Regions from separate parts of the Gracilibacillus caseinilyticus genome, predicted to be linked through region 2. Evidence: riboswitches for the same ligand, from Rfam matches in the RefSeq annotation. Region 2 holds a riboswitch; the other holds the start of a gene.

Region 1 (7,977 bases), 1.0 Mb from region 2:
TTCCTGTTACAATAATAATATCTTCTATTCCTGATGCAATGGCTTCTTCTATTATGTATTGGATCGTTGGTTTATCAACGATTGGCAACATTTCCTTAGGCATTGCTTTCGTAGCCGGTAAAAACCTTGTCCCTAAACCAGCTGCAGGAATAATTGCTTTTCTGACTTTTTCCATGGATCATCATCCTCCAAATCGCCTTTTTAAAGATATATTTAAAATACACCTTTAATACTAGACTGTATCCTTCATGCCTTAACAATTAGAAAATTCCCAAAATCTTTCTTTTCTTAACTCTTTCCGGAACTTCTCCGATCACATGCTCACCATTCACCATATACTGTGCATTTTCCATCAACCAATAAAGCACATCGGTTCCAAATTCATCCTTAATGACGGTATGTGCATCATGCATAACAAAACCTCGTGTTCTAGTGTTATGTGCATCAGAGGCGATAAAATGCGTTAGATTAGCTTCTATTAATTGCAAACTTAATTTCTTGATCTTTTTCCCAAACTTTCCAGCGATACTTGCAGCAGTTAACTGAGTCAATGTACCATTACTCACTAAGTCATATAATATATTCGGGTTTTCCATAATTTCTTTATTACGCTCGGGGTGAACAATGATTGGCTTGATTCCTTGTAATTGCAGATCAAACATCAATTGTGTCGTATAACGCGGGACATGGTTGGAAGGCAATTCCACGAATAAATAACCACTATTCTCATTAAGTGGTAGTAAATTCCCTTCTTCTAAATCGGTAACCATATCTCCATTTATCCGTGTTTCTTGACCGGGTAGGATTGTTAGAGGTATTGCTTCTTCTTGTAGTCTAGTATTCAATTGATCTACTGCTGATATAATATCATCTTTGTAGTTATCATAGCTGCCATTTAGATGATGTGGAGTTGCAATAATCGTTGTAATTCCTTGCGATACGGCAATTTTCGCCATTTGCACACTTTCCTCGGTATGTTTCGCACCATCATCTATACCTGGAAGGATATGACAATGAATATCAATCATCTGATTCATCGCCCCTTTATATAATCTAAATTGTCACATTTGTGTCACATTGTTATTTTAGAATAATTATAGCAGTACTTGGAAGAAATGAAAACAGTAGAATGGAAACGATTTTTGTCGATTTTGATTTATTTTGTAAAATAATTGTGGAGGACTCCATTTTTGGCTTATATCAAACCAAAAATCTTCTTTTTCTTGATTCGAACCGGCTCCTCCCCTTGTACTATTCTTCCATCTAATAAGAGGCTCCTATTCTCTTGCAAGACATAAATTTGCTCGATAGATAATGTCTTCTTCAAAGAATCCCAAGCTGGCTGTAAATAAAACTGTTTAGCATCAGCAGTATCTGAACTTATAAAGTGAACAAGGTTGTGTTTTAATAAATGTTGAGTGGTCTTTTGAATTTTTTTACCCTTCTTGCCATTGATACTTCTAGCACTTATTTGTACCAGTGCACCATTCTTAACCAGGCTATATAAAATATTTACATCCTTTTGAATATCAATATTCTTCTCAGGATGTACAAGAATCGGTTTGTAGCCTTTTAATTGTAGATCATAGCAGAGTTGCGTTGTATACTGGGGGATTTGGTCATGCATCAATTCTAGAAATATGTAGGTTGGGTCGTTACCATATGTCATGTACTTTCCTTTTTCCAAATCTTCTTCTAAATTACCGTGGATTCGAACTGTCTGACTAGGTAATATCTCCACGTTCACACTTTCTTCTATCAATTTTTGATTCAATGTTTCTACATAACTCGTGATCGTATCTTTATTAATTTCTTGTATGCCTTGTACATATTTCGGAGTAGCAATAATAGTCTTGATGCCAGCTTTTTCTGCTTCTTTCGCTAATTGAAGCGCAGCTAGTTTATCTTTCACACTATCCTGATTTACTGGAAGAATATATGGATTGATATCCAACATTTCTACCACCCTTTCCTTGAGAACTCAGAAATTTACAAGACTTCCGTATCGTTCTGTATAAAGAATATCACATTCGTTATAGTTTGAGAAGCATAACTCGACGTATTACATTAATTTTACAATCGAACAGGTAAAATAAGGAAAAGCCTGCTGACTATATATTCGTTCGTCAACAGGCTTTTCTGTACGTATATTATTAATTTCCGTAATAATAATAGTGCGCTTTATTCTGTTCGCGGTCGTTCAACACGACTCCTAACAACTTTGCATTGCCAACCTCTAATAACTCTTTCGCCTTGATTGCTGCATCATTTTCCGTCTGGTTACTTCGAACAACCATCACCGCACCATCACATATATTCGCTAGTATTTGGGCATCGGTAACCGCAAGAACCGGTGGGGTGTCAAACAAAATGATGTCATATTCTTCTTTCGCTCTTCCAATCATGTTCTCCATTGCTCTGGAACCTAATAATTCAGATGGATTGGGTGGAATAGGACCACAGCTTAACAGATCGAGACCTTCCACATCACTGCTGGATGCAGATTCTTCTAAGATTGACTCTCCTACTAAAACGCTACTTAATCCTCTTCTGTTATCCATGCGAAATGTATAATGCAACGTTGGCTTCCGCATATCGGCATCAATAAGCAACACCTTCTTACCTTGTTGCGCAAATACAATCGCAAGGTTAGCGGTAGTCGATGACTTTCCTTCTGACGGACCAGACGACGTAACCAGCATGGTTTTTAAATCTCCGTCAACGGAAGAGAACTGTAAATTCGTTCGAATTGTTTTGTACTGCTCAGTAATCGGGGAGCGTGGGTTCAATTTCGTAATTAAGTGACGAACGTTCGATACTTTAGACTGTTTTTTTCTTCTGACCACTAAAGCTCCCCCTCTCTCGTTTGTGACTGATGGAAACGGGCTTTCCCATTGACATCATATCTTTCTCATCAATATGGGAGATCACACCAAGTACAGGTAATTCTAATGTTTTTTCTACATCTTGTTCTGTCTTCACCGTGTTATCGAGGTATTCAAATAAGAACGCTAAACCTACTCCGATCATGGCACCGATGACAAGGGCAATCGCTGTATTCAACATTGGCTTCGGATTTACAGGTGTTGGGTCTGCTGGTACTACTGCTTCCGATAAGACACTGACATTATTAACGTTCATTAATTCGGGTAAATCCTCTTGGAAGATGGCTATCGTCGTATTAGCAATGTCAGCTGCTACATCAGGATCTGTATCGGTCGCGGATAGTTTCACTACTTGAGAGCTTTCTGAGTTGGCCACAGATATCTTCTCGCTAAGAGCACTAGGAGAGATCGTTAAATTCAACTCTTCAATCACTTGATCTAATATACGATTACTTGTGAGAATGTCATTATATGTATTGATAATTTCTAAGTTAGATCTAATTTGATTGATATCGACACTATTCGTTTCACTTGTATCCTGATTAACTATAAACTGCGTACTAGATTGATAGGTTGGGGTTAAAATAAAAAAACTGATAATTGCTGCTGCTCCTGCTGCACCAACCATTAACAAAACAATGAGCAGTAAACGCTTTTTTAACACTTCAAAAATCTCTTTGAGTGATATCGTTTCTTCCATATTTTTGTAACCTCCGCATGTAATGTATTTCTGACTGCTGCTGTCCAAGACACACTATATTCGAAATTATAACATAATAGTATTTTTTATGACATATAAATTCTCATCTTTTATGTAAAATTCATACATAAATTGTATAAATACACAAAAATAAGCCTGTGCACTTAGTGACACAGGCTTCTCACTTACTTATGATACATGAAACCATTCATTACGAAATGCCGTTATAACAGCATTCGTTCTGTCCGGCACTTCCAATTTGCGTAAGATGGAACTAATATGATTTTTAACTGTCTTATCGGTGATATAGAGTTTTTGACTGATCCGCTGATTACTGTAACCTTTCGTTAAGAGCTCCATGACTTCCCACTCGCGATTGGTAAAGACGCCAACTGGTCTTGACTCTTTACGATTATAAATTTGGCGATAATCCCCTAATAGGACAGGTGCAAGATCCTGGTGAATATAATGATTCCCTGCAACGATTTTATCAATGGCATCAATCAGTTCTTCTTTTTCCATTCCATTAAAGAAATAGCCGTGTAAATTCATTTTGAACAGTTCGGTTAGATTATTGTGATGTGGATTCTCCGTCCAGATGATGATTTTCTTGTTATTTTCCACATATTTTTCAACAAGTGACATTATGTCATTTTTCGTATCGATATCAATGATTAACAAATCAATGATATAGTCACGTAATTTCTCCTGTTGTTTCGGTTCCACTGCGATTACATCATAGTTCTTGAATTCCGTCGAAAGCACCCCTACCAAACCCTCGCGATAAATAGAAGCTTCTTTCACAATTGCAATTCGCATGTTTTTACCTCCTCTTTTTTATTCCCAAAAAAAATGACTATTCCTGAAAAAAAGCACAGAAATAGCCTAAAATGACAAAAACTTTCTTCGTCACACACACGTATCCGATTAGTGTAATTTTAGGTAACCAGGCGATCATAGGTATAAGATGTCGAATTAAAAACCCGTAGACCCTAGGCTTTGCGTCCTACCCTTTCGAGCAGTTTGCCTTTATCAAATACTTTAATTATCTATGTCTATCATACCGTTTTCCTAGTTTAATTGCAATAACCATAATATTCTAATAGCGAAAATGAATCAAATGACATGGTAAATTGAAGAAAAATCCATTTATAAAGGCTGAATGAACTATATGAAATTGCTGAGTTCTGTCGAAAATGATCTGTTTTTGACATTGATAGAAAGAGAGGGTTTGGGGATAGTTATCTTTTTCGGCTGGTTATGTAGGAAAGATACAAGGAGGCAGATAGTAAAAATATAATCAGAAGCGATTGTAAGACCATACATGATCATCCTTTTTTTATAAGGTTTGTTCATCCATTTATCTTGAATTCAATGTTTTTTTATTATACCGAATAGATTAGTAGGTTTTCAATAGCGAATAAATTGTATTATTGTTGGATTTTGACGAATCGTATAAATTTGTTAGTTGATACAAAAAACATGGATCTATAGTTGACCCATGTTTATCCTTGTACTTAACCTATCAACGGACGAAGTTCTTACTTAATCAAATGTAGACACATCAGATTGGTATGCTCTATTTCTCTTTTTTCTTCGTCACAGCTTTTTTCAGTTTCCCTGCTAAATCACCGGATGCATGTTGCATATATTGGTATATAATATCCAATACGTCTGAGGAAACTGTAGCCAATCCATCTGCTATATTTTCAATCAAATCTCCTTGTTCTTTCTGGGAAAGTGATTCAAAAAAAAGTCCTGCTTGTGTAAAATCATTCTGTTTTTCAATGTCAGATCGTTGAAGTGTACCTTCTACAAATCGATCATTACCGCTAGTAACTAAATCACCTGGCCACCAATCTGCCTCTTTGTTTACTGGTACATTTCGGAAATCCGGACCAATACGATAACGTTGAGAATCCCAATATATATTTGCACGACCTTGTAACATTTTATCATCGGATAGCTCAGCCCCCTCCAATAAATTCGATGGGGAGAAGGCAGCCTTTTCTACTTGCTCCATGTAGTTATCCGGATTTTTGTTTAACACCATACGACCGACAGGATGAAACGGAAATTGTTGCTGATCCCAAATCTTCGTATCATCTAATGGGTCGTACGGGAGGTTAGTTGCTTGATCTGGATCCATCACCTGGACATACAATCCATATTCCACAGGTTCTCCTTTTTCAATCGTATCATATAAATCCTGACCGGCAATATCCGGGTTTTCCCCTGCTAATTTCACTGCTTCATCATTACGAATATACTGTTGCCCTGCCATTGGTGACCAAACATACTTGACATAATATCGCTTTCCTTTTGCGTTTTTCCAAACATATGTATTCACACTATAGCCTGGTATATGTCGCAAACTTTTAACTGTACCGAGATTAGAGTACACAAGTAGTGTGAATAATAATGACTCTGGTGCTCTCGCAACGAAGTTCCAGTAACGGGTCGGATCGATTAAGTTGTTTTTGGATGATGGAAGAAATGCCTTAATCGCTTCAGGGAAGCGAATCGTGTCACGTACCGAAAATACTGGTATATGATTGCACATAAGATCAAAAATGCCTTCTTCTGCATAAAATTTGGTTGAAAAACCCCGCACATTTCTGGATGTATCTGGTGTTCCTTTTGTACTAACAGCAAGTGAAAATCTTACAAATACCGGCACCTGCGTTCCTGGTTCTTGTAAAAATGAAAGAGACGTATAATTAGTCATAGAATATATGGTTTCAAAGTAACCAAAAGCACCCCATCCCTTCACATGCACTGGCCTTTCTGTAATCTTCTCGTGGATAAATGTCTGTAATGTTTCATGTTCTATACTGTCTTGTTTGACAATTGGCCCTCGTTTGCCTACTGTTTGCGAGTGAAGCTTAGCTGGCAGGTCTATATTCCATTTATAGGTCCTTGCTGAAGATTGCGTTTGCTTGGAAGGATTCCGTGAAGTATGGTTATTTTGCAGATTTGTATCCTTATTACTCATAAATTCCCCACCATCCTTTTCAGACTTATTTCTTTAAAGAGTATGATAGGAACTTAATACATATAACAACAAGATAAATCGTTCCGTATTAAGCATGATGAAAAGAATTTTCAAGGGGTACCACCCAATAGCTGGTAGACATAGGAAGCCGATTATCTAAAGCTGTGACAATTATGAGTCCATCAGAAAGCTGGAATTATCGCAATCTAACCGATTAAATCTGACGATCCCCTGTTAGAATCCATGCATATTTAAGAATAAATTTGAAATAATAAGCAAACAAATTATTGAAATGAGGTGAGCATAATGAAATTTAAGAAATTAGCATTTGGTGTATTTACCGCCATTCTTTCCACTTCCTTATTAGTCGGGTGCGGAAATGGTAATGATGAACAAGAACCAGATCCAACCGAAGAGCCTTCTGAAGAACAAAATCAGGAGGAATAGGAAATAGAAAAAGAGTAACATATCGAAGCAATGTCCTATAATATGTAGTTGTTTCATGCGGTGTTGTCAGTGGGAGATGTTTCACATTAAAATTATAACTCTCACTGAAGACACCCTTATTTGTATTTTAGGAGTGCTTCTTTAGAAAGAAAAACCTTTTCCAGTGGGATTTTCGGACACGACCTGTGTTATTAGTAACCGCATATTTCCTACGCTTAAGGGAGTGCTACATCGTTAGGTACAGCTAATAGCAGTGGTGATAGGCATTAGGTTATTTATTAGAATCAACCATGTATACCCTTTTAGGAAGCGAAGTGGTCTCCGGGAGTGGTATTCAAACATATTTCATTTCTGACAGTCTTTATCCGCTCTCCTTCTTTGTATACAAGAAAACATGGATCAAGAGCTGATCCATGTTTATCCTTTGACCGAGCCTGCTAATAAACCACGGACAAAGTACTTCCCTAATAAAATATAGACTAATAAAGTCGGCATGGCGGCGAGCAAGGCACCTGCCATCTGCACGTTCCACTGGACGATTTGACTGCCGGATAAGTTCTGCAATGCCACCATGACAGGCTGGGCATCATTGTTGGTAATCGTGACAGCGAAGAGGAATTCATTCCAGATGTTCGTGAATTGCCAGATCGCTACCACGACGAATCCGGTAATCGATAATGGCAGGATGACTCGTCGGAAAATACCGAGAAAGCTTGCGCCATCCACTTGTGCTGCTTCTACCATTGAATCCGGAATGTTCGCATAGAAATTGCGGAACATCAATGTTGTAATCGGTAAGCCGTAAACGACATGTGTGAAGATCAGACCGTAAATGGAATTATAGAGACCGATCGAATTCAAGAATTGGATTAATGGAATCAGGATACTTTGATACGGAATAAACATCCCGAATAAGATCATCGTGAAAATAACTTCAGAACCTTTGAATC
Region 2 (7,977 bases):
ATATAGGTTATTATATATACAATTGCCTATAATACTGATAATGTAAAGCGAATCTGTATTACAATGTGATAATTTTGAAATGTTTTATCTTCTTAGCAAAGCTCCTTAAATATGCTCCGTGTCCTGTGGGGCAAGGCTTCAGCTAGGCTATTACTTGAACTGCTTCTATGCTCGTGCTGACACATTCGGAGTCTCCGCGTATTTTCTACGTTTAAGGAAGTGCTACATGGTATGGAACTGCTAAAAACAGTGGTTCTAGGTATATTGTTATTTAGAATTCGAATAGCATCATGACAATTATACTCAGCTCAATGTGCTAGCTCTTGTACACGTTGTAGAGTCTGTACCATAGCGCAGACCAACCACGTAGACTCTCGTGGGACGTGGAGTTGCTGAAGATCCACAAAGTCTGCACCTGTGTCTTCTAGTATCGCTTCGAAGTAAGCTTCCTCGGTGCAAGGCAGCAAAGAGGTAATTCGTGTAGTAGCCTAGCTTCAGCCGTGCCCCGCAGGACGCGAAGTGGTAAGCAGGAGCGGTATCCCAGCACATGAATCATTTCAAAATTACCACAACGCAAGTTGACATAATCCGTATTATAAGAACTTACACTTTTATTTTCTGAATCTTTAGCTGAAATCTTTCTTACCTTGTAAAAAAAGAGCAGATACACAATGGCATCTGCTCTTTGTACTTAGCGAAAGTCTCGCTTATCTTCCATTTTTCGAGAGATTAAGACATAAGCAATTGTCGCTGCTGCCGTAACTAATGTGTAAAGTAAAGTATTTTTCATTTTTCTACCTCCTAGATCAGATCATGCTTTGAATTAAAATGGACGGAATTTTCCTTTTCGTAACACCAGCTTAGGTCCACCTAACATGAATAAATAGCGATCATCGATCACATTCTTCATCACCTTGGCCTGCATACCATATAACTTATTCCCTTCAAAAACAGTACCCATTGCATCACTTCCACCTAGAGAAGCAACTGTCCCCTTATTGTCAAAATGGAACGTCCGAAGTGTACCGCCATAAATAAGTGTTCTGATATTATGCGCGCATACATCTGCTTCCTGGATCGCAATTTGTGCTGTAGGTGGGTAAGGTTTGCCTGTTTCCTCATTCATCACCCAGGCACAATCTCCTAGAATAAATACGTCATCTTGCTCTGGTGTTCGTAACGTCGCATCCACGTTCACTTTACCTTTCGTCAATTCGAATCCGGATTCTCCGACAATGCGATTGGCTTGTACACCACCAGTCCAAACAAACGTGTCTGTTTTAATTTCCTCTCTGTCTTCTCCGACAATTACACGATCTTCTTTCACTTCTTTAATCATAGTACCGAGCTTAAATTCAATACCACGCGCTTCTAACGATTCTTTTGCGTAGCTTAGTAAATCCTCATCAAAACCTGGTAAAATAGTAGACATCGCTTCAATGTCAATAATTTTCACATCTTGACGTGGAATATCATATTTTTTACATAGAGCGGGAATGCGTTCCGCAAGTTCACCAAGAAATTCGATTCCGGTAAAACCAGCACCGCCAACAACAATCGTAAGCATGCTTGGATCAGGATCTTGTTCATTTCGATAACGTGAGAATTGATATTCAATATGGTCACGAATCATACGACTCTTATCTACACTCTGAATGGAGAATGCATGCTCTTCCATACCTGGAATGCCAAAGGTAGCTTTCTCAAAGCCTAAACCGATCACAAGAAAATCATAGCTAAGTGTACCATTTTCCAATTCAACCGTTTTGTCATCTTTATTAATTTGCTTAACGGTGTCATGTACAAAGTTTACATGTCTAGTATTAATCACATCAGAGATCATAATCCTGGAGCGGTTTACATCAATCGTACCAGCTGCTACTTCATGCAGCCATGTCGTCTGGTAATGATAATTATGCTTGTTAACTAATGTAATATCCACTTCTTCAGGAGAGAATTGTTGCGTAAGTCGTTTCGTTGTCATCATACCGGCATAACCTGCACCTAGTACTACGATTTTTGGTTTCTTCACTGTCATCTAATCATTCCTTTCCTGTCGATATCATTGCTAAACTATGATAGTTTATCTCACTTTTGACTAGATATGTACTCAATACGTATCATTTTTAGTATAGCAAATGATACGTATAAGCGTCTAATATGCTATACCCTTTTCACAAAAATAAAAACCCTATGTCACATAGGGTTTTCTAGGTCTAATACTGTTCCACACATTTCTCTGGCATTTTCTTTGTCAGAAATTCTTTTATTTCTTCTGTTGTACAACCAATCTCTTTCGCTTTCAGCATTAGATAGATCCATTCATAATCCACATTTAACTTCGATTCCATAATCTTTCTCCTCCTAAAATACAAATCTGTATTTCAGGCAGCTCAGCCGTCCGTATTGGATAAATGAACGGACCTGGAACTTTGCGTCCCTATCTTGCAATAGGTTTGCCTTTTTCTGATTATGCATGCTACACGAAAACACCTTGAACGAATTGCAATACCACAGCAGCCCAACAAAACGAACAGTAATATAAACAACATTTGTAATTAGTAAATTATATTCAGTAAATATAGAAACATACCGCTTTTTTACTATTTGCTAATTAGGTGATGAATTAGCAAAATTCATTACAATAAACCTGTTTATACACTTTGTTATACATTTGAATGATAGTGCAGAATCCTTGCTGTATCTACTATTCAGCAACGCATTCCAAAACAGATGATTCTTTTGTAACATCCAGAAAAATTGAATTTAATACAGTGATGCTTGTCTGCCATTGTCAGCGTATGATAATACTGGGAAATAATTAAATTAAATAAATTTATGCTACTTCTCATATTGAAGACAACCTCTTATACGCATCCGATAGAGACTTCTTTGATTAATATATTCTAATAATATATATTCGATAAAAAAATCAATTTTCCTGCAAAAAAAATACTTTTTTACTAATTTTGAACTAAGTATTTTAACTTAGCGTGCGAACCCCTTATTTATCACTCGGCTAACATGAATGATGTAGTTCTTTCCGTTTATTTCAAAATTCGATTAATAAATATGGGGTACGATTCCACTTTGACTGCATAAGCTAGAATATAACAAAAATATAATGAAAATGAGGTGATATCGTGGCACGTTATTATCGATACCGTCTACCTCCTTGGGCGAGAGAATGGATCTTAATCTGTGAGCGTTGTATTTTACCAATCGTCGTATTTCAAGGGATTCGCACCGTATTTTTCCCTACAACCTTTGATGTTTTATTATTAGGGATATTAATTGGTATCCTGCTCGCCTTTCAATTGGAATGGATTTAACCTAATTCATCTACAGGGTCCGTTTTCAGTGTCTGGTAGATATATTCTTGCATTTGGAAGCCGTGAAACAGTTTACGGAACTCTTTTTCGATTTCAATGGACTTTCTTACATTACTTGTGCCCCTTCTAGGCTGAAGGGTGTCCGACATAGATTGAAACCAGTTATGGGGTGACAACAGTTGCAATACAAGCAATGCTTTCTCATAGTCTGATAAATCTATATATCGGCAATATACTGAAAATGATTCTGTGATTTTATCCATGTCACAGTCATGAAACCGGAATAAATATTGATAATACGATACTAAATCATAAGTCGGCGAAGTCATTAATGCATACTCCCAATTTAATAAATAAGTATTCATTCCCGTAATCATATAATGGGATGGTTTTACATTTCCATGACATAACGTGTATTTCATCTGATCGGTTTCTTCCATCCTGTCTAAATAAATCTCTTGCCACTCTTCCATTTTATTAAATAATTGCTCCATGTCACGATAATACATGCATATTTGTAATTCTGCGGGTGCCATGAATCGTTTTGCTTCAAAAAAGCGAACATATTGCAGCATTTGTTCACGACAGTAAGTAAGCTCCTGCTCAAATTGTTTTTCTAATGTTCTCCGATTTTGTTTAACCGCATCAATCTTATGATAATCCATCGTTGCTGCATGCAACTTGCCAATTGTGTGAATAGCTGTTGCATATTCATCTATTGGCTGGTCTGAAATTTCCCGGTTAACCCATGGCATCAGATAATAAATATCTCCGTTGTCTTCCACAAACGGCTGCTGGTGGACAGTATAATAGACAGGTACAAAACCAAATATCTTTTTTTCCTGAATATATTGTTGGATTGCCTGCCACCTTCCGACGTCTTCTGGTAACAGCCTCGCATGCTTTAACGCATATTGTTGATGATCGGCTTCAATTTTGTATAGACGGTCTGTTATTTGCTCAATTGACTCTGGCTGCAATTGATATGATTGCAATAATTGTGACCATTCCATCGGCAAACCCTCCATTTCTGATTCATCAAATAAAAAATCCCTTGACAAGCTACCAAGGGACTAACAAATTATTCTTCAGTAGGAACCGGAATATAAATCAATTGTCCAGCTGAAACATCTTCATCTTCTAAACGATTTACTCTCATAATGTGTTTAGATGAAAGTTGATATCGTTCGGCAATAGTATGAATTTGGTCATCTGGCTGTACAATATAAAGTTTCAACCTCGTATAGCTCGAGGCTTCTTCATCCGCAAAAACGTTTAACAAATAGGATGTCTCATCTTGAGGCTCGTTTCTGGTTTTCACATGTAATTTTTCCTCTTCTTCTTCAAAATCCTCTTCCTCAGCTGATACATCATCCTCTTGAGCGTGACTGTCTTCTATTTCTTGATCTTCACCCTCCTGCATTGCTCGAACGCTTGTGATAGGTACCACTTTTTCCTCTTCTTTTTCTTCTTCTTCAGTTGATTCGAGATCTTCTTCATCCATTTCTAAATGAAACGTCTCTGCTGCATCTTCTGTCTGCTCATCGAATCGGTTTTCTTCAAAAGCTAGCAATTCCGTTTCTTCTGTAAACTCTCTCTCTTCTTCTACTGCAGGTTCCGGTTGTGGTTCTTGCAAGCCATGAATAGCTAATGTTGCCTCAATCGTCATTTCATTGACAGCGTCCAAATTATAATCGAAGTGATCGACTTCTATAAACACATCATCTAAAGATGCAATACGATCGAGCGGGACAGAGACATCAATGAGAAATTTATGAAAAAACTCATTCACTTCATCTGATAACGATTCTACTCGTTCGACATAATTGCCGTTCACCGGTTCTTCCACCCTAAGATCCGGTGTATCGCTTTTAATATATTCTCCTTTAAGTTCCATCACACCTCTAATCGAGAGTGTATTACCTAGTTCCTCCATTGATATAACAGGTTCCAGACCTATCCCTAACATTTCCTTGATCTGCTGTTCATTCTCAAATGCAACCACTTCATGAATATTAAATGTAAAGGCTTCTTGCAAAGCACTTCCCCCTTCCTTTTGCTTAGCTAAGGCGTACTAGCATTTCATTAAACTATATGTTGTGAGGAAGAAAAATATGCAAGCTTGACAAATAGAAGTTGTATAACACCGCAGAACGAACAGCGAAATTCTTATCAGCCGTTTAAATCATAGCTACCCATAATATGGATTATGTAAACTACCACTGTATGACAAGTTGGCCATTTTGACATGTTTTATCTACGTAACAAAGCTCCGGAAATTGGCTCCGCGTCCTGTGGGGCACGGCTTCAGCTAACTTTGTAAAGAAAATTCTTTTCTTTACAAAGTGGATCTTCAGCTCGCGCTGACGCATGAGGAGTCTCCGCCTATTTTCTACGCTTGAGAGAAGTTCTACAACAATAGGAACAGCTAAAAGCAATGGTACTAGGCATTCTATTTACTAAGGTGTAGATGCTTATTTTTTATAGTTCATATTGTTAGAAGACCAATATGCTACCTCATGCATTTGTTGTAGAACAAGTACCATAGCGTAGGCCAACCACGGAGACTCCCGCGGGACATGCAGGTGCTGAAGATCCACTTTGTGAAGTGCCCTTCTTCACAAAGTTAGCTTCAGCCGTGCCCCGCAGGACGCGGAGTGGTTGGCTGAAGCGGTATCTTAGCACATTAAATATTTCAATATGGATGCTTGGTTAGTAATGGTTAGTTTACATAATCCATATTATAGGTAGCCAGTTTTTAAAAAATCTTGATCTACCTCTATAGTACATCTTTAACATCTTTATGACAGTGATTTTATACTTTCTTACCTCATGAAAAAAACTTACAAGCCTATGTGGGCCTGTAAGCTTTTCGGGTTATGATAATTTTTGAAATGCTTTTTCGACTGCTGCGATTGTTTTTTCAATGTCTGCGTCTGTATGAGATATAGACAGGAACAGACCTTCGAATTGAGAAGGTGGAAGGAATATGCCTTCTTCTGCCATTGTCCGGTAATAGGTGGCAAACGCTTCTGTGTTCGATTTAGAAGCTGTCTCATAATTAATCACAGGCTCGTTTGCGAAGAAGATACCTACCATTGATCCAGCTCGATTAATTTGCAGAGGAATATTATATTTATCTGCAGCCAGTCTATATCCTTCGATTAAACGGTCTACTTTCGTATTGATATCATCATAAGAAGAACGATCCATTGCTTTTAATGTTTCCAGACCTGCTGTCATAGCAAGCGGATTACCAGATAATGTTCCAGCTTGATAAATATCACCAACCGGGGCAATACATTCCATGATTTCACGCTTTCCGCCATAAGCGCCAACGGGTAGACCTCCACCTATAACTTTTCCTAAACAAGTTAAATCAGGGGTCACCTCGAAATATCCCTGGGCACAATGGTAGTCAACTCGGAATCCCGTCATTACTTCATCAAAGATCAACAAGGATTGGTACTGGTTAGTGATATCACGTAATATTTGTAAAAAGTCGTCCTTCGGCGGAACAACTCCCATATTACCAGAAACAGGTTCAACAATCACAGCCGCAATGTCATCTCCAAATTGTTCAAATGCATACCGAACGCTTTCGATATCATTATATGGCACTGTAATTGTATGCTGTGCAACACTTTCAGGTACTCCAGGACTGTCAGGTAAACCTAATGTCGCTACACCAGACCCTGCTTTTATTAATAGAGAATCCCCATGACCATGATAATTCCCTTCAAATTTAAGGATTTTATTTTTTCCTGTATAGCCTCGTGCCAGACGTAATGCACTCATTGTTGCTTCTGTACCGGAATTAACCATTCGTACCATCTCAATGGAAGGAACACGATCAATCACTAATTGTGCTAATTCATTCTCTAATAAAGTCGGTGCGCCAAAGCTTGTTCCTTTTTCAGCCACCTCTTTTAATTTAGTGACTACTCGATCATCTGCATGACCCAAAATTAACGGACCCCAGCTTAGCACATAATCAATGTATTCATTGCCATCAATGTCGTAAATTTTTGATCCTTTTCCGTAATCCATATAAATAGGATTCATTCCTACTGATTTGAAAGCTCGCACTGGTGAATTGACACCACCTGGCATTAATTCCACCGACTCTTTATATGCATCAACAGATTTTTGATTTTCTCGCATCATGATCGCCTCCTTATTTTTCTTGTAACCATTTTGCTACATCTTTCGCAAAATACGTAATAATGATATCCGCTCCAGCCCGTTTCATCGCAGTCAGCTTCTCTAGTACTATCGCTTGTTCATCAACCCATCCATTGAGACTGGCTGCTTTTACCATTGAGTATTCCCCACTAACATTGTAGGCTACAACTGGTACAGGAAATTCGTTCTTTACTTCTCGTATTATATCCATATAAGAAAGAGCTGGCTTTACAATTAAGAAATCTGCTCCTTCTGCCATATCAGACGTGGCTTCTCTGATTGCTTCTAATCGATTAGAAGGATCCATCTGATACGTTTTTCTATCCCCAAACTGTGGCGTACTATCAGCTGCATCACGGAACGGCCCATAAAATGCAGAGGCATACTTGACTGCATAGGACATAATCGGAATATTCGTATACCCTTCTTCATCTAAGCCTTCACGAATTTCTGTTACAAA

What was found. Region 2 has a riboswitch for cyclic di-GMP ahead of sinI (DNA-binding anti-repressor SinI). Riboswitches for the same ligand answer to the same signal wherever they lie in the genome.
Region 1: another riboswitch for cyclic di-GMP. It lies ahead of MUN88_RS09755 (response regulator transcription factor); the one in region 2 lies ahead of sinI (DNA-binding anti-repressor SinI).

What each region holds. Positions count from the first base shown of each region.
Region 1 is NZ_CP095072.1:2,053,372-2,061,348, reverse strand. Features, by position in the region: gene galU (UTP--glucose-1-phosphate uridylyltransferase GalU) at 1-175, opposite strand, end outside; gene MUN88_RS09775 (tyrosine-protein phosphatase) at 261-1,028, opposite strand; gene MUN88_RS09770 (tyrosine-protein phosphatase) at 1,196-1,957, opposite strand; gene MUN88_RS09765 (CpsD/CapB family tyrosine-protein kinase) at 2,154-2,846, opposite strand; gene MUN88_RS09760 (YveK family protein) at 2,821-3,585, opposite strand; gene MUN88_RS09755 (response regulator transcription factor) at 3,775-4,404, opposite strand; cyclic di-GMP riboswitch class I at 4,524-4,623, opposite strand; gene MUN88_RS09750 (catalase) at 5,165-6,580, opposite strand; gene MUN88_RS09745 (hypothetical protein) at 6,887-7,027, shown strand; gene MUN88_RS09740 (carbohydrate ABC transporter permease) at 7,445-7,977, opposite strand, start outside.
Region 2 is NZ_CP095072.1:3,080,369-3,088,345, reverse strand. Features, by position in the region: gene MUN88_RS14535 (NAD(P)/FAD-dependent oxidoreductase) at 824-2,038, opposite strand; gene sinI (DNA-binding anti-repressor SinI) at 2,217-2,351, opposite strand; cyclic di-GMP riboswitch class I at 2,385-2,471, opposite strand; gene MUN88_RS14525 (YszA family small membrane protein) at 3,144-3,332, shown strand; gene MUN88_RS14520 (phosphotransferase) at 3,329-4,345, opposite strand; gene MUN88_RS14515 (LysM peptidoglycan-binding domain-containing protein) at 4,414-5,370, opposite strand; gene hemL (glutamate-1-semialdehyde 2,1-aminomutase) at 6,210-7,496, opposite strand; gene hemB (porphobilinogen synthase) at 7,510-7,977, opposite strand, start outside.